Regions from separate parts of the Alkalicoccus luteus genome, predicted to be linked through region 2. Evidence: riboswitches for the same ligand, from Rfam matches in the RefSeq annotation. Region 2 holds a riboswitch; each other region holds the start of a gene.
The links. A riboswitch is a leader RNA that binds a small molecule or an ion and turns the genes downstream of it on or off. The one in region 2 is predicted to bind thiamine pyrophosphate.
Positions count from the first base shown of each region.

Region 1: linked by a shared signal. The riboswitch ahead of tenA (thiaminase II) and the one ahead of thiM (hydroxyethylthiazole kinase) in region 2 are both predicted to bind thiamine pyrophosphate.
Region 3: linked by a shared signal. The riboswitch ahead of ACSZLD_RS12470 (YkoF family thiamine/hydroxymethylpyrimidine-binding protein) and the one ahead of thiM (hydroxyethylthiazole kinase) in region 2 are both predicted to bind thiamine pyrophosphate.

Region 1 covers NZ_JBPZEY010000009.1:107,336-112,982, reverse strand. Annotated here, with positions in the region: gene ACSZLD_RS12995 (ABC transporter permease) at 1-141, shown strand, start outside; gene ACSZLD_RS12990 (GntR family transcriptional regulator) at 164-541, shown strand; gene ACSZLD_RS12985 (ABC transporter ATP-binding protein) at 538-1,233, shown strand; gene ACSZLD_RS12980 (hypothetical protein) at 1,233-2,018, shown strand; TPP riboswitch at 2,067-2,166, shown strand; gene tenA (thiaminase II) at 2,302-2,997, shown strand; gene ACSZLD_RS12970 (hypothetical protein) at 3,048-3,233, opposite strand; gene ACSZLD_RS12965 (bile acid:sodium symporter family protein) at 3,412-4,377, shown strand; gene ACSZLD_RS12960 (hypothetical protein) at 4,884-5,018, shown strand; gene ACSZLD_RS12955 (BCCT family transporter) at 5,295-5,647, shown strand, end outside.
Region 2 covers NZ_JBPZEY010000011.1:120,032-125,678, forward strand. Annotated here, with positions in the region: gene recQ (DNA helicase RecQ) at 1-1,470, shown strand, start outside; gene ACSZLD_RS14395 (nitric oxide synthase oxygenase) at 1,668-2,798, opposite strand; TPP riboswitch at 2,907-3,011, shown strand; gene thiM (hydroxyethylthiazole kinase) at 3,098-3,907, shown strand; gene thiD (bifunctional hydroxymethylpyrimidine kinase/phosphomethylpyrimidine kinase) at 3,904-4,731, shown strand; gene thiE (thiamine phosphate synthase) at 4,728-5,381, shown strand; gene ACSZLD_RS14415 (ThiF family adenylyltransferase) at 5,371-5,647, opposite strand, start outside.
Region 3 covers NZ_JBPZEY010000009.1:1,893-7,539, forward strand. Annotated here, with positions in the region: gene ACSZLD_RS12460 (ABC transporter ATP-binding protein) at 1-623, opposite strand, end outside; gene ACSZLD_RS12465 (ECF transporter S component) at 598-1,203, opposite strand; gene ACSZLD_RS12470 (YkoF family thiamine/hydroxymethylpyrimidine-binding protein) at 1,206-1,820, opposite strand; TPP riboswitch at 1,996-2,098, opposite strand; gene ACSZLD_RS12475 (N-formylglutamate amidohydrolase) at 2,238-3,074, opposite strand; gene ACSZLD_RS12480 (M20/M25/M40 family metallo-hydrolase) at 3,071-5,221, opposite strand; gene ACSZLD_RS12485 (gamma-glutamyltransferase family protein) at 5,253-5,647, opposite strand, start outside.

The sequences.
Region 1 (5,647 bases), on a different contig from region 2:
GATCTGGCATCACGCTTTATGGGCTTTCCCGGCGTACTGGACGTCTCACTTGCTGTTTCCGGTCTTGTGATGGCGCTTCATGGAGCTGCTTTTCTCGCTGTTTCCTTCTGGCGGTTCACCGTACAGGACGTGCTCGATTAGAACGGAGTAGAGAGGTGAAGGAATGGCTATGGAATTCAATGACTACCAGCCGATTTATCAGCAGCTGATGGATCATATCAGCCAGCGGATCTGCCGCGGTGATCTTGCGCCGGGTGAGAAGCTGCCGTCAGTCCGCCTGCTGGCAGCGGAGGCAGGGGTCAACCCGAATACGGTTTCAAGAACTTATATGGAGCTGGAGCGTGAAAACATCGTGGAATCAAAGCGAGGACAGGGAACATTTGTGACTACCGAACAGCCGGTGATCGAAGAACTGCGCCGCAGTCAGGCTGCCGTACAGGCAGACCGGTTTAAATATAGTATGGAGCAGCTCGGCATCGACAAAGATACTGCAATCGGACTGCTTCAGCATGCGTGGGATGAAAAGGGAGGTTCGTCATGACAGAGGTGAATCTGCACAAGCTGACGAAAAAATACGGAAGAAAAGAAGCGCTCAGCCAATTGGAAATTCAGTTGCCGAAAGCCGGCATCACCGGTATCATCGGACCGAACGGGAGCGGCAAATCAACGCTTTTAAAGCTGATTTGCGGATTGATCCGTCCCAGCAGCGGATCAGTCGAGCTGAATGGTGAACAAGCAGGTCGAAAAAGCGGCGCGGTTGCCGCTTACCTCTCGGAGGAGGATTCGCTTTACGATTACATGACGATTAAAGGCACCGTCTCATTTGCAGCAGGAGTGTATCCCGACTTTGACCAAGAGCTTGCCATGACGCTGCTGAAGGAAATGAAGCTGCATGAGTCTGATAAAGTCAAAGAGCTTTCGCGCGGAAACAAAGCGCGGGTAAAGCTCGCGGTAACGATGGCAAGGAAAACACCTGTGCTCTGTCTGGATGAACCACTCTCCGGGATGGACCCGCTAGTGCGGGAAGACATTCTCAAGCTGATCGTGACGCATCTGGACGTCGACCGCCAGCTCTGCCTGATCACAAGCCACGAAGTAAAAGAGCTTGAACCGTTTCTCGATCATGTACTGATCGTGCACGAAGGCCGAATCGTTGTCGACCGGAACGTCGAGGACCTGAAAGAAGAGAAACGGAAATCACTGATAGACGTTCTGCGGGAGGTGACGGTCTAATGTGGTTATCGCTATGGAAAAAGGAATGGCAGGAAAGTATCCCGCGATTCGCCGTCATCATGGGCATTCTTCTGCTCGCATATGCCGCGATGATTTACTTTGCCTTTACCGGATCCGGCTACAGTATTTTACTTGGATTTTTAAGCGTTGGAATTCATACGGTGTTCCTGTTTCTCGTCTGGGCACTCTCATTCCATGGAGAATGGAAAGGAAAAACGCAGTGGACGTGGCTGAATATCCCGGCATCCGGCTGGAAGCTCGTCACCTCGAAGCTCGCGGTAGGATTCACACAGTTTCTGATCTCGGTAGTGCTGCTGACGGCCGTCGGTTTTTGGACACTCAGTCTCTTTGGCGAACATGCGCAGCAAGTGGAAGAGAACGGGATTGCCGTAATCTCTGATGCGTTGCGGGCACTGTATCCGCTGCTCCTCGGCCTGCTGATGTCAGTTGGGATTACGCTTGGATTAGGAGCGGTGTTTACCATTTTGATGATGCGAATCATCAAGCCGTTTGGCTGGGCAGTCGGTATCGCCGTCTGGGGTGTGTTTGTGTATGCAATTATGCGATTTACGCAGATGCCGGTCTATGAAGCGATGTTTCGGCACGGACAGCTGTTTGATGCGGAGGCGCAGCTTCAAGAGGCTGTTGTGGGAAGTGCGACTTTTCAGCTGGAAGTAGAAGAAGGCATTTATTTATTCGCTGGAGAAATTGCGTTCGAACTGCTTGCGATTACTGCCGTTATTGCCCTGTTTTCGTGGCTGATGGACCGCTTTGTTCAGGCCTAACCAGGAAACAGTTGTAAACAGCTGGGAATTTTGATACAGTGAAAACAGAATATCCACTAGGGGAGCCCAAAAGGCTGAGACGGCTTACGCCGGACCCTTTGAACCTGATCTGGTTGATACCAGCGGAGGAAAGTGGGAATGTGTCTGAAATGGTCGCGTGAAGACCGTTTACGCTTTCAGGTGCTTCTCTTTCTCCGGACTGAGAAGCACTTTTTTCGTGTCCGGAGAGTGGGTGTTCGTCCAAATCATCCGGTACGCCGGAATAATCAGGAGGGCCTACACAATGCGATTTTCAGAAAAGCTGAGACAGGAAGCAGACCCTATTTTCAATGCGATTTTTGAGCACCCGTTTGTAAAAGGAATCGGGGAGGGGAATGTGCCAAAGCAGGCACTGATCCACTACGTCATGCAGGATTATGAATACTTGACCACCTTCTGCCGGATCTATGGTCTCGCCGTTTCCAAATGCACAACCAGAGAGGATATGACGTTTTTTCAGGAGCAGATCGGCTTCGTTCTGAATGAGGAAATTCATCCGCACAATAACTTCTGTGAAGTCGCAGGCGTCCGCTATGAAGATTTACAGAAAGCGCCGCTTGCACCGACGGCTCATCACTATACGCGCCATATGATGGAAGCGTCCATTAACGGCAGCCTTGGGGAAACACTTGCTGCGCTCGCTCCATGTCCATGGACATACTGGGAAATCGGCCGCAAGCTGAAGTCAGAGGTTAATCCGGATAAGCAGCACCCATTCTACGACTGGATCAGCTTTTACGGAAACGATGAAGTCGGCACGATCACAGAAACGTTCATGGCGAAGATCGATGCCTGCGCGGAGCAGGCAGGAGAACGTGAAAAAGAGCTGATGCTCTCCCATTTTTTAAAAAGCAGCCAGCTTGAGCATCAATTCTGGACGATGGCGTATGAGCAGGAAGAATGGCCGGTCCGACTGCAAAGCAGCATCTCGTCATTGTAAACGACAGAACAGGGCACTGAAAAAACGATTCTTATTCAGTGCCTTGCTCATTATTGCTTTTCATTTGGCAGGTTTCGGCTCAGCAGCAGACCAAGAGCGCTTACGCCGGCAAAAAGACCGACGAGAATAAGAAAATCATCTCGGTAGTTGAAGCGGTCAGCTGTCACGGCGTAAACGATCAGAGCAGCGAGACTGCCAATTAAATTGATCCAGAGCAGCGGTTTCACAAGGTTCATGATAAGCCTCCCTTTCTCACTCCAGCATATCACAGCAGAAATATGGAAAAAGGTATTGCGGATATTGTCAGAATTATTTACACTGTGAGAATACTTACGCGAGTTTGAAAACAGCGCCCAAGCGGCTGCTGTTTTCTTTTTTCGTGGTACATTTTATTGTTAGAAGGAGTTTTTATCCATGAAAGCTGTTCAGCAAATCGGAGCATTAGTCAGCCGCTACTTTGCTCTGATCGTTCTTGTCGTAGCATTTATTGCGTATTTGTCACCGGCAACGTTTACCTGGGTCGGTGCGTACATTACTATTCTGCTGGGGATCGTCATGTTCGGTATGGGAACGACGATGAAGCTTGCCGATTTTAAAGTAGTAGCCAAGCAGCCAATGCCGGTTGCGATCGGTCTGCTGGCACAGTTTCTGATCATGCCGCTGACAGCCTTTGGCATTGCCTATCTGCTCAATTTGCCGCCTGAACTTGCGGCAGGACTGGTGCTGGTCGGAGCATGTCCAGGCGGGACAGCGTCGAACGTGATGGTTTATCTTTCAAAAGGAGATGTACCGGTATCAGTCGCGATGACCAGTGTGTCGACGATGCTGGCACCGCTGTTTACTCCGCTGATCGTCTTTCTCCTTGCGAATCAATGGCTTCCGGTCGGAGCAGGTGATATGTTCATGTCGATTGTGGAGGTCATTTTGATTCCGATAGCACTCGGGATTTTAGCAGCAAGATTTCTTCCGGCTGCTGTCGAGAGAGGCCAGGCGGCACTGCCGTTGGTTTCGGTCGGCGCCATTATGTTGATCGTTTCAGGTGTTGTCGCAGCTAATGCTGAAAACATCGTGACTTCCGGAGCGGCCGTTTTTGCAGCCGTGATTTTGCATAACGGGGCTGGACTGGCCCTCGGCTACCTGGCTGCTAAATGGGCCGGACTTGACGAAACCAAGCGCAGGGCGGTTTCCATTGAAACAGGCATGCAAAACTCCGGCTTAGGCGCAGCGCTCGCAACGGCTCATTTCAGTCCGCTTGCAGCACTTCCTAGTGCAATCTTTTCCGTATGGCATAACATCTCCGGCCCGGCACTCGTATCGTATTGGAGCCGTGGAAAGCAGCCGGACCCGAAGTCATTGAATCAACAATCTCGCGTGTCATAGCTTTTCGGTGTTGACCATGCAAAACAGCGGGCGGCTTGAAAATGAAAAGCTAACAGCAGGACCGATAGGCAAAAGTGACATATGAATAATGTCCTTCCTTGTTTTCAGGCTGTTGAAAAAGTCTCAACTTAATTATTTATTCGTTTGGTTGACTTTCCCCTCTGTTAACCGAGCCTGCCGTGGGCTGGCCTTCAGCTATTTCTCAGGGTGATCCCGTATGAAGGGAAGAAAGGCACGGCTTCACTCGGACACAGGCTTCTTACAAGAAGCCTTCAAGGCCCAGTCCGGCTCCGCTCTTGCGTGGATGCCGCTCGCAGATCTGAGCGGCACGGAATCTTCAGGCTGCGCGGCTTCCACGTCCCCGCCGGACACGAAGGGAAAATGGATTTGTTTGTTGGAGAAAAACGTTCCGATCGGTAGATACGACTGTTCCATGGTACATACGTGAAAGCACTGGTAATCCTTATTCGACATCGAAGCGTTCCCTATATAAAGGTTCCACCCATATGGAACAAGCACGTGTGAATCATCACCAGGCGTTTCAACCGGACTGGCAGCTGCCAAATTGGAGGATCTCGACTCCAGGAGGATCCGAACGAGGCGAAGATCCAGCGCTTCCGACAGCAGGAGGGAGCGGTTAGCTGAGGCCGTTCCCTCCGGAAAGCGAGTGTCCGTAGATGCAGGCAGGTGCAACGTTATTCACTTAAAATGACTTTATCCACACTTTGAAAACAGCTCCGCTTTTCCAGCGGAGCTGTTTTTTTGCGGATACAACCAAGGAAAAAGATACAGAAAGCCAGATATCGTGTGAGCACGAATTCTCAGTTTCGTGCAAATATGTTTTGGATGACAGTTAAAAGGAAAACAAATAGTTGGAAAGACTAATAATTAGGATGGAAAGAATAGGAGGAAGGATGATGGAACAAAATAAGGACCAGCGACCGGAAGGAAAGCTGATCGATTATAAGCTCTTTTTACCATCGCTGCTTATTATTATCGCCATGATTGTTCCGCTGTCGCTTTATGAAGACCAGGCGCTTGGAGTGCTGGAATATACATTCGATGTCATTGTGGCGGTGTTCAACTGGGGCTACATCTGGTACGCCATTATTTTACTAGGAGCAGGGCTGTATTTATCTTTTTCCAAGCTTGGCAACGTCGTGCTTGGCGACCCGGCTGAGAAGCCGCGATTTACTCTGTTTGAATATGCCTCCATTTTAATTGCAATGGGGCTTGGCTCGACGATTATGAGAACCGGCATGGTGGAGTG
Region 2 (5,647 bases):
GACCAGTATCTGCTGGACTACGTAAAAAAAGATGCAGAAGCTTCAGGAATCATTTACTGTGCGACCCGTAAAGAAGTGGAACGGCTCACCGATCTCCTCCAAAAAAACGGTGTCGAAGCTGGAAAATACCATGGGGGGATGGATAACGAAGAACGGCGCCAGGCTCAAGAGCTTTTCGTTTACGATGTGGTGAAAGTAATGGTCGCGACAAATGCGTTTGGAATGGGAATTAACAAGTCAAACGTCCGGTACGTGATTCACCGGCAGCTGCCACGCAATATTGAAAGCTATTATCAGGAAGCCGGGCGCGCAGGCCGTGACGGTGCCGCCAGTGAATGTCTGCTGCTCTTCTCCCCCCAGGACGCCCAGATTCAACAGTTCCTGATTGACCAGTCGCAAATGAGCGACGAACGAAAGGAAATGGAATTCCAGAAACTGCAGAAAATGCTGCACTACTGTCATGCAGAAAGCTGTCTGCAGCAGTATATTCTGGACTATTTCGATGATTACGGCACAGAGCCTTGCGGAAGATGTTCGGAGTGTGTCGACGAGCGATCCAGAGAAGACATAACCAAGGAAGCACAGATGGTGTTCTCCTGTATGAGACGAATGGGCGAACGATTCGGTAAAACGGTCATAGCCCAGGTTCTGACAGGTTCTAGAAATCAAAAGATCAAAGAGTGGCGTTTTGACCAGCTGTCCACCTTTGGACTTATGAAGCAGTATTCCCAAAAGGAGGTCGCGCAGCTTATCGATTTTCTTGCAGCCAGCCGTTACCTTGAGCTTTCCGGCGGAGGCTATCCGGTCCCAAAGCTGTCCGAAAAAGTTCTTCCTGTTCTCCGCGGTGAAGCCGCGGTTTACCGGAAAAAAGCACTTCGGCCGCAGCAGGCTTCTGCTGATCATCCGCTCTTTCCAATTCTTCGCAGTCTCAGAAGCGAGCTTGCCCGAGCTCACGAGGTGGCTCCATACATGGTTTTCTCGGATCAGACGCTCCATGAGATTTGCGCCCGCCTCCCGCAGACAGAAGAGGAGATGCTGGCCGTCCGAGGTGTTGGCACGAACAAAATGTACACCTACGGCAAACGATTCCTTAAAGCGGTCAACGATTATATGGCATCTGAATCCACGGCTCCACGAATGGCGGCGTCCGCGAAGCAGAAAGACGGAAAAAGCTATGAAGAAACAGCAGCGATGTTTATTGAAGGACATAGCCCGGAAGCGATCAGCACAGCTCGCGGCCTGAAAGAGACAACCGTCCTTCAGCATCTCATCGAAGCTTGGGAGAACGACTGGGATGTAGACCTCTCCGAACTCGTTGAGGAGGATGAAGTGGCACTTGTTGAAGAAGTAATCGATCGCGTCGGTCTGGAAGATGGCTTAAAGCCTGTAAAAGAACATCTTCCTGAAGATATCAGTTATTTCACCCTAAAAGTCACCGCGCTGCTTCAATCCGCAGGACTCCGATCCTAGAGGATTAGAACGAGGCAAATATCCTGCACTTTCGACGGAAGAAGGGAAAGCCGAGCCCGTTCCCTCCGGAAAGCGAGGGGCCGCAGAAAAAGGCAGATGCCATCTTATTCACCTCATATGACGTTACCCACACGTTGAAGAAGCCGGCTGCAAAAAGCAGCCGGCTTCTTCATCTGACAGCGCCCGCTTTAGAGCCGTCAGTTACCGTGGTGCGGCAGCGGTGACGAAGGGACGTGCTTTTTGGGAGACTGGTCTGTAAATGGACAGATCGAAGCCTTTCGGTAGGCGAAACGCGGACTTTTTTCCTCATCATTATACGTTTCATGAAACACGTGTACAGCAGCAGGTGACATCGGTGGAATCAGCCATGTCCAATCGCCGGTAACCCCTCTTCCAGCCTTTTTTTCCTTAGCACAAAAGATGCGGAACTGCTCCGCTGCAGTATGATGATCCACGAGGCTGACCCCTTCCTCATGAAAGGAATAAATAACGGCGCGATTTAATTCAACGAGCGCCCGGTCCTTCCATAGCGATGCAGGCTTAGCTGTATCCAGACCGAACACATCAGCCACTGCTTCAAGACAATTGTAGCGCCATGTATCAGCCAAATTCCGCGCACCGATCTCTGTTCCCATATACCACCCGTTGAAAGGAGAACATGGATAAACAATACCGCCAATTTCAATTTCCATATCTGCAATCGCCGGTACGGCATACCATTTCAGCTGCAAATTTGAAAAAGCCTCCTCTTCCGGATGCCGAAGCGGAACTACCAATGCCTCTTCTGCTTTCCATTCATACAGATGGATGCTGCCATCCCGCTTTTGAATCAAGAGCGGAAGGATATCGAAATCAGTCCCTTTCCCTTTCCATCCAGCGGCCTGCGCCTGCTTAGTCAATGCTGCAGAAGCCGGGTCTCCTCTGCCGTCCTCATACCCGGCGTAGCGAATCAGCTGATGATTCAGCAGCTGCCATTCTGGCGGTTTACCAGGCTGTGAAGGAGGGAATATCGTCATGGCCGGCCTGATTTTACCGCCGTTTGTCGTAAACCGCAGATGTTCCCGGCACGCACTAATGACCTCATCCGGCGTATTGACGTGCCGTTTATCAAAGACGGTAAGCGTATCCCAAAAAAGTCTGCCGATGCACTTGTTTGCATTCCGCCAGGCCGCCTTTGCTCCAAAAGCCAGCTCCTCACCTGTTTGCACATACGTACCAGTCGCTGCAATTTCCTGATAAACATCGTTTAAACGGTCTGCCAATCCAGTCTTTCCCTGCTCCGTATAATACTGCTGTAAAAAGGATTGTGCAGCCTGCTCGAGCGTCATTTCCACATGATTTCCTCCTGACTGTCCAGCGAAGCTGTTAATATGATAGTATAAGGAACATCAGTGCTACTGCAAGAACGAGCATGATTGTTCACAAATTAATCACGTTTGACCCGCTGGGGGTGCACCATGTGCTGAGACAGAAACTATTTTCTGATCCCCTTGAACCTGATCTGGCGTAATACCAGCGTAGGAAAGTGGATGAAAGCAGCCGTTTTCCGGACTGATCCAGCTTCCGACGAAAACGGCTTTTTTCTATTCCGCTGTGCAAGAGATTATATACGTGAAGGAGTGAAAGCATGACGAATCAAGTCCTCGCTCTGCGAAATCTAATTAAGAGCGACGCCCCATTAATTCATAACATTACGAATGTCGTAGTGACTAACTTTACTGCCAACGGCCTCTATGCGGCAGGCGCGAAACCAGTAATGGCATATGCTCCCGAGGAAGCCGCAGATATGGCTTCTGCAGCAGACGCGCTAGTCTTAAACATCGGCACGCTTTCAAGCGCCACAAATGAGGCGATGCTTCTGGCCGGAAAAGCGGCAAATAAACATGGAAAACCAGTCATCCTCGATCCAGTCGGAGCAGGCGCTACCTCGTTTCGGACAGAATCTGCTGCCATGCTCTTAAAGGAGCTCGATATCGCGCTTATCCGCGGGAACAGCGGGGAAATTGCAAGTCTTGCCGGGGCAGAAGCCGTTGTAAGAGGCGTAGATGCCTCTGCTGCTCCTGATGACGCGTCACAATCCGCGGTGAAGCTTGCACGCTCCCAGCAGACGACTGTCTGCATGACAGGCGAAATCGACGTCATTACAGACGGCAGCAGCATGATCACCGTTCATAACGGTTCTCCCTCGCTCCGGGATGTCACCGGTGCAGGGTGTCTGCTGTCCTCCATTGCGGCAGCTTTTATCAGCCGGGCGGCTTCTCCGCTTGAAGGTGCAGCCGCAGCCTGCGCCTATTACGGCGTATGTGCAGAAGCAGCCGCGGCCAGACAACCATATGCAGGTCCAGGTCATTTTCAAATCCATCTGCTCGACATGCTTCAGCAGCTGACAGACGAACAGCTTGAGCAGCAACTTATTCTGAAGGAGGCATCATTATGAAAACAGCATTGACAATTGCCGGTTCTGACAGCGGCGGCGGAGCAGGAATTCAAGCCGACTTAAAAACATTTCAGGAGCTTGGCGTTTTTGGCACAAGTGCCATTACTGCTCTGACAGCTCAAAATACGGTAGGCGTTCAGGGTGTCTTCCCGGCTTCTCCAGAAGCGCTCGAAGCACAAATCACCTCCGTATTGGATGACATCGGCGCACACAGCGTAAAAACCGGTATGCTGTTCGATTCCGAACGAATTGAAATCACCGCCTCCTTTGCAGCTGAAGGCAGGCTCCCTGCGTTGGTCGTTGATCCTGTTATGGTGTCCACGACCGGAGCCGAGCTGTTGAAGGAAGAAGCCCGGACCACGATGACAGAGAAGCTTTTTCCTCATGCCTCGTTGATCACGCCAAATATTCCGGAGGCTGAAATGATCACCGGAATGTCGGGCAGTTCGCTGCAAGTTCGTAAAGAAATGGCCCGTGAACTGTTAAAATTTGGTTCAGAGGCTGTGTTATTAAAGGGAGGTCATGAACCCGATGCTGCCACAATCACCGATATTCTATTCGATGGAGCTGAATTTCACTATTTAAGCGTCGAAAAAATCGAAACAAAACATACGCACGGCACCGGCTGCACGTATGCTGCTGCCGTTGCTGCCTATCTCGCTCAAGGAAAATCCATGAAAGATGCTGTTTTTGCAGCAAAGCAGTTTATTCACCAGGCGATCCTTCATGCGCACTCTGTCGGTGAAGGAGCTGGGCCCGTTCACCATGCAGCTCACCGGACGGCGGATAAACCATTTATCAAAATGGAGGTTGAACAGACGTGACCCAGTTCGCAAAGGAAAGGCTTGCTGTTTACTTTATAGCAGGTACGCAAAATACAGACTGGCCGCTTCCGGAGCTTGTGTTTGAAGCGCTTCGAGGCGGAGTAACGATGTTCCAGCTGCGTGAAAAAGGAGCTGGGAGTCTGCAGGATGAGGACGAACGCCTGGTACTTGCAAAGGAACTAAAAGAACTGTGTGCCCGGTTTCATGTGCCGTTTATCGTAAATGATGATATCGAACTGGCTCTGGCCTCAGATGCTGATGGACTCCATATCGGACAAGATGATGCGGATCCGGCTGAAGCACGGCGCAGGATTGGAGCACAGAAAATACTTGGTGTCTCCGCCCGTACGATTGCAGAGGCAGAAGCAGCTGCTGCCGTAGCCGATTACCTCGGCACAGGTCCCATGTACGCTACTTCGTCAAAGGAAGATGCGGAGAGTCCTGTAGGACCGGAGCGTATTCAGGAAATGCGAAACGCTGGTATCCATTTGCCGATAACCGCGATCGGCGGTATAACGCTCGATAACGCGAAGCCGGTATTGCGAGCCGGTGCTGATGGCGTTTCGGTAATTTCAGCGGTATCTGCAGCAGAAAACGCGGAGGCTGCTGCCTCCGCGCTTCTCTCCATCTATCGTTCCATTAACCGCTGATAAATCGCTGATACAGCCGGAGTGCCTTTTCCGTATTTGATAATCCGTGCATAAGGGCCCGCCCATCCCGAAATAACACGGTACGTGTTCCTTCGAGATCGAGCTGCAGCAGATACTCATTCTGCAGCTGGACGTGCGGCTTCAGTCTCTGAAGGACTTCTTCGATATCAACTTTCTGGGACGGTCTAACCTGAACCGTATCACGTCCGCATAGCACCGACAGCCTCGTTCCGCTGCCGTTCAAAAACGGGTAAACTGCCTCTTCG
Region 3 (5,647 bases), on a different contig from region 2:
ATAATCAACACCGTACAGCCGCGTGATCGGCGGATTCGGCCGATCAGCTCTACCAGCTCTTCTCCTGAAGCTGGATCAAGATTGGCCGCCGGTTCATCGACGATCAGCACCTCCGGATCAAGAAGCAGCACGGAAGCAAGCGCAATCTTCTGCTTCTGGCCGCCGGACAGCTCATGAATAGCCCGGTGGCGAAAGTCGGTCATGTCTGTTTCTCTCAGCACATGATCGATTCGTTCGTCCATTACGTCTCGTGGAGCGGCAATATTTTCGAGCACAAACGCCAGCTCGTCTTCCACACTGATCATACAGAACTGACTCTCCGGGTCCTGAAACAAGACGCCGATGTGCTGTGCTGCTTCCCCTTTCCTATAGCTGGAAAGCGGTCGTCCATGCAGCCGGACCTCGCCGCGCATCGTTCCTTCCACCGCTTCTGGATAGAGTCCGTTCATGATCAGAGCGAGCGTGCTTTTCCCGCTCCCGCTCGCGCCTCCGATCAGGCAGCATTCGCCTGCCTGAAATTGAAGACTGATATCGTGAAGAAGCGGAGCTTCTTCTTCATAGGCAAAGCTGACGCGCTTCAGCTCTATGACAGGAGGTTTAGGATGCTTTTCGAATCCGTCCATGCTGTTTCACCTTCCCTAATGCATAGCCTCTGAGCACCCCCGTCTTGGCGAGCTGATCGCTGATCCATTTTCCGAGTACGCCGGCGAGCAGCGCACCGCTTGCCAATCTGACGAGCAGCGTTGCAATAATCAAGCCTGCCGGAAGTGCAGCCAGGCCGGACTGGAACCAGCCCCAGGCGTAGCTGAACAGCGCAGCGGACATCCCCGCTGCAATAAGCACCCAGAGGGAATAATTTTTCCATTTTGTCGCTGCAAACGCAGCTTCGGCACCGAGCCCCTGAATCGCCGCAGAAATGATCAACTGTGGGCCTGCCGGGCTCCCGACCAGCACCTGTACCGTGCCTGCTATCAGCTCCGACCAGAACGCAGCGCCCTTTTTCCGGATGATGTAGGCCGCTACAATGGAAACGATAAACCAAATTCCAAAAATCAGCTCATAGCCGAACGGCGCGAGGCCGAACGGCATGAGTGCATTTCGCAGACCTTGACCGAAGAAGTAAAAGCCGAGATAAATAAAGGCAAATACGACGCCGAGAATGGACATCAGGACAATTTCTTTCAGCTTCCAGTCTCTAAGCAGCATCAGCCGTTCCTCTCATTGTCTTTTTTCGACGGGCTGTTCGCAGATACTGTGGCGGTCATCGTTACGTGTCCGTGCGAGCTCGACTGCGCTGTATCAACAAATATTTCTTCAAGTGTCCCGAACACCTCATTCGCTGATCCATCGAGCCGTGACGCATAATGAACGCCTTTCGTAAACGTACCGTGCTCTTTTGCCGTTTCAACCTGGTCGGCAATGACTTGCATATACTCCGGGTTGTTCATTGGATATAGGGCGAAATGGGTCGCTGCTTCTACGTTTGTGTCGGCCGATGCTTCTTTATTCAAGCGCACGCCGTCTTCTGACATATACGTGTCGCCCTCACTGTCTCCAGGACAGCCGATCGAAAACGTACCGTTAAACACCGTGTGCGTGCCGTTTTTTGCCGCTTGTACGAATACAGCTTCAGCGACATCAAAAACGTGCTCACTCCTGCCGCGGACACAGGTCGTAATATCATCTGTCTGCATCCATACTTTCGACGTATCAACCTCTTGCAAAGCGGATTTGATAATGTCCGCAAACTGATCGGACATCGGATATACCGCAAAGCGCACTCCTACAATTCTGCTTGTTCCACAACTGACCTGACTCATTGAAACATTCCTCCAGCCGGCGGCGAACGCCAGATTATTTTACGATTCGAACGAAAAAAAGACAGTCCCCCCGCGGGACTGTCTTACATGCTGAAAATTCATTTATTCTGACAGGCGGCACCGAAAAAAAAGAGCATCTTCATGATCAGTCTCAGAAGATGCAGGTAACCGGCAAAGAAAGCCGCCTGCACTTCCCCACGCTGGTATTATCCAGTTCGGGTTCAAAGGGTTAACGGGAAGACCCGTCTCTCAGCATTGCAGCACCCCCAGTGCGTTCCGTATCGAATTGTAGTTTCATTGTACCCTTTCAAGCGGTACTCTGTAAAGCCCGCTGCCGAAAAGCACCTCTTCCCTGCGAACAAACCCGGCCCTTGCAGCAAAGCGAGAGCCTGCTGCAGGCTCCTATTGTCTGATCGTTTAGGAAGCAGGTTCTTCCCCCGCCTCAGGCTGCGCAGGTGCTGCCACTCGCTCCAGTACAAGGAGCAGTTTGTCACGAAGCTTCGTCAGCCGCTCCAGATCAGCAGCGGACGGGACGGGACCCGCTGCAGCCGGCAGGTACAGGCGCCTGTTCAGCTCAAGCTGTATCCACGGAATATCTGTCCGCGGTCCGTGCAGCTGCGTAATGTACCCGCCTCTGAACGGGGCGTTTACAAGCACAAGCGGGATTCCTTCTACCATTTCATCTGCAAACTCCCGTTCCAGCTCCTGCTTAAACAGCTGCATGAATTCCGGCGGCGCCGTGATCGTCTCTGTCTCTCTGCCTCCGCCTGCACTGCCGCGGTTGCTGATGCACATTAACGGACGCTGTTCCCACGTATTGCCGTCCTTAGCCGGTCCAATGTCCAGCATCGTATGGCAATCCACTGCAAAACGCAGCCCTTCTTCACTAGATGCATGCATCAGCTTTTGATGATACGGAGCATGTACGGCTTCAATCAGACTATTCGTTTCCTCGTCGCTCAACGGTTCGCTCCACACCTGCTGGCCGTCGACAGTGAGCGTTTTGACAATTCCGTCCGGATTTGCTGGAGGACGGTCCGTCGGATCCCTGTTCAGGTCAATGACGACCCTGGCAGTATCAGCTGCCATAAACGTCTGCACGCTGCCGCGGAAATCAAACAGCTCCTGCGTCCACGTGTCGCCGTCACGAGCAACGTCCGCCTCGGACAGCAGCAGTCTTTCTTTTAAATGGTCCGGAATATGCGATCCCCCGTGAGGGACTGAAATCAAAATCGGAAGGAGAGCTTGCTTCATGTAGATTCCTCCTGCAGGTAAAGTGCTAACAGGACTGCCCGCTGTACAAGTTCACTTCGATGCATCGCCTCATCCGGCGTATACAGCCTTCTGCTTGCCGGTGAAAATCCGCAAATACACGGAATATTCTCCGGTACGACTCCGGACGCTGTCGCCAGCAAGCTTGATTCTGTTCCAAAAGGCAGCTGATAGGCCTTTGCCCAGTGCTCCAGCCGCTCCAACATCGGGTGACTCTTTTGCCGTCTCAGCGGCGGCCGGGCTGTGATTTGTTCAATGTACGTTTTCATTCCCGTACGACCTGGTCTGAACAGCTTTTTCATTTGTTCTTCTGCTTCTTCTGCCAGCTTATCGTCCAAATAAGTAACGGCAATCGTTGCTGTGACGCGATGCGGCATGAGGACGCTGTACCGTTCGGATTGAATATCCTGGACGGAGACAGCGATCTTTTTTCGGCGGCTGCTTAACTCACGCAGACTCGCTGTCTGATCCAGAAACCACGTAAGCACGTCAAGCGGCTGGCTTTTTCTGCCGATGCGCTCCGGGTCTCCCTCCGCAATGATGTGATAGTCACGTGAACCGCGGCGCTGATCGACGACTTTTCCTTCCACAAAGCCCGGCTGCAGCACGATAACATCCTCAGCCTCTGCCGCTGCTTTTTCGAGCATCGCAGAGGAATAGCGCATCCCGCGTCCTTCATCAGCATAAAAGAAAATACCCGTTTTCGTGCCCGCAAGCTTTTTCTCATCCTTCAGTGCCTTCAAGGCTGCAAGAGCTGTTGTAATTCCCGCGCGGCTGGAGGCGACCCCTTCGCCATAAATCCATTCCTGCTCCTTTCGAAACGAGAGCGGATAACCGGTTCGCTTCCCCGGCACATCGATCGGAACCACGAGAAGCGTTCCTCCTTTAAGACCTGCCTTCGTTTCCCACGTCCATGCCGACCTGCCGTTAGTCAGTTCGGGAACTTCCTTCAGCGACAGCTTTGCAAGCCGTTCCTCAAGCCGTTTCCGTACGCTGCTTAAGCCGACTGCATCCTCTGTTCTCGAGGAAAGATTCGTCCAGCTTTTCAGCTCTTCTTCCAGCCTGCCGCGCGTAGTGGTAAGCCGCTTAAACAATTTATCCGCAGTCGTCTTCATTTCATGTGATTCCTGATCAAAGAAATCCTTGCCAAAATAGCGTTCACACGTCACATCGATCAGCCGGTTAACGAGCGCCGCATAATCCATGCCGATTTTATCGGCCGCAAACACGAGCGAGCCGTCTGCACCAAGACTGGCCATTGAGTTCACTTCCAAAATATACGGGTTCCCTTCCCGGTCAATGCGGAAGTCGACCCTCGCACTGTCATGACAGTGAAGCGCATTAAACGTCTGTACAGCCAGCTCTTTCACTCGTTCTGTTTCTTCATCGGAGAGCGGCGCCGGGCAGACTTTTTCGACGGTCCGGCCGCTTTGATTTTTCTTGTCTTCAAACGTATAAATTTGCGGACCTTCCCCGAATACGAGTTCAACCGGCGGAAGTGCTTCTACCGGATTGTTGCCGATCAGCGCTACGTTTACTTCCCGGCCTTCGATGTACTCTTCTACGAGCGTCGGAGCGTTGTATGTTTCATAGATGACACGGACGCCTTCGCGAAGCTCTTCTTCGTTATGCACGATTTTCAAACCGAACGATACCGCTTCGTCCTTTGGTTTTACGATAAGAGGATAGGTAAGCGACTCCCGCAGCGGGCTGTCCGGCTTATCAAGAACAGCAAATTTTGGTGTAGGCAGCCCCTGCTGCATGAGCAGGATTTTTGTCACAACTTTATCGAGCGCTAGAGCATGCGTTTCCGGACCTGAACCGACGTAAGGAATGCCGAGCATTTCCAGCATGCCGGGCACGTGCATATATCTGCCGCGCCCTTGGATACCGTAGCTTAAGTTGAAAACAAGACCAGGCCGCTCTCCTGAAATAACGGAGGGCATAAAATCTTCCAGGTTTTGAATCAGGTTTTTATCGCCTTCAAACGTTTTTACTTCGTGCCCGCCTTTTTTCAATCCTTCCCGAATGAGCCGGATCGTTTCCAAACCATATTTCTCCCGATTCTGGGTTCCAAATAAGTTAATGACGGCTTGGCTTTCTCTGTTGTACACCACTGCTATTTTCACGCAAACACACCCTTCTTCCTAATAGTAGTCATTAATGAGTCTGTTCCGGCCCTTCTGCCGTGCCATCACGGCGCGGGTCTGCAACTCCCTGGTACTTTTCCCAAAACCGTACAGGAAGCTGGACTCCCTGAACACAGCCCGTATAAAAACTGTACGCATCTTTTCGCTGCAGTTTAAAACTGGCCAGCTGCAGCGCTTCATACACCTGCTTGGAAAAACGGTCTTTTTCGATCATCAGTTCACCCTGGTCAGACGCATGGAAACGCGGTGCGGCAATGGCATCCTCCAGTGACTCACCTTTATCAATCAGCCGCACGATCACCTGTGCAAGAGTTGTTGAAATACGGGCACTTCCTGGGCTGCCGAGCAGATACTGAATTTTACCGCGTTTTTTAATCAGTACCGGCGCAACGCTGCTCCACGGCA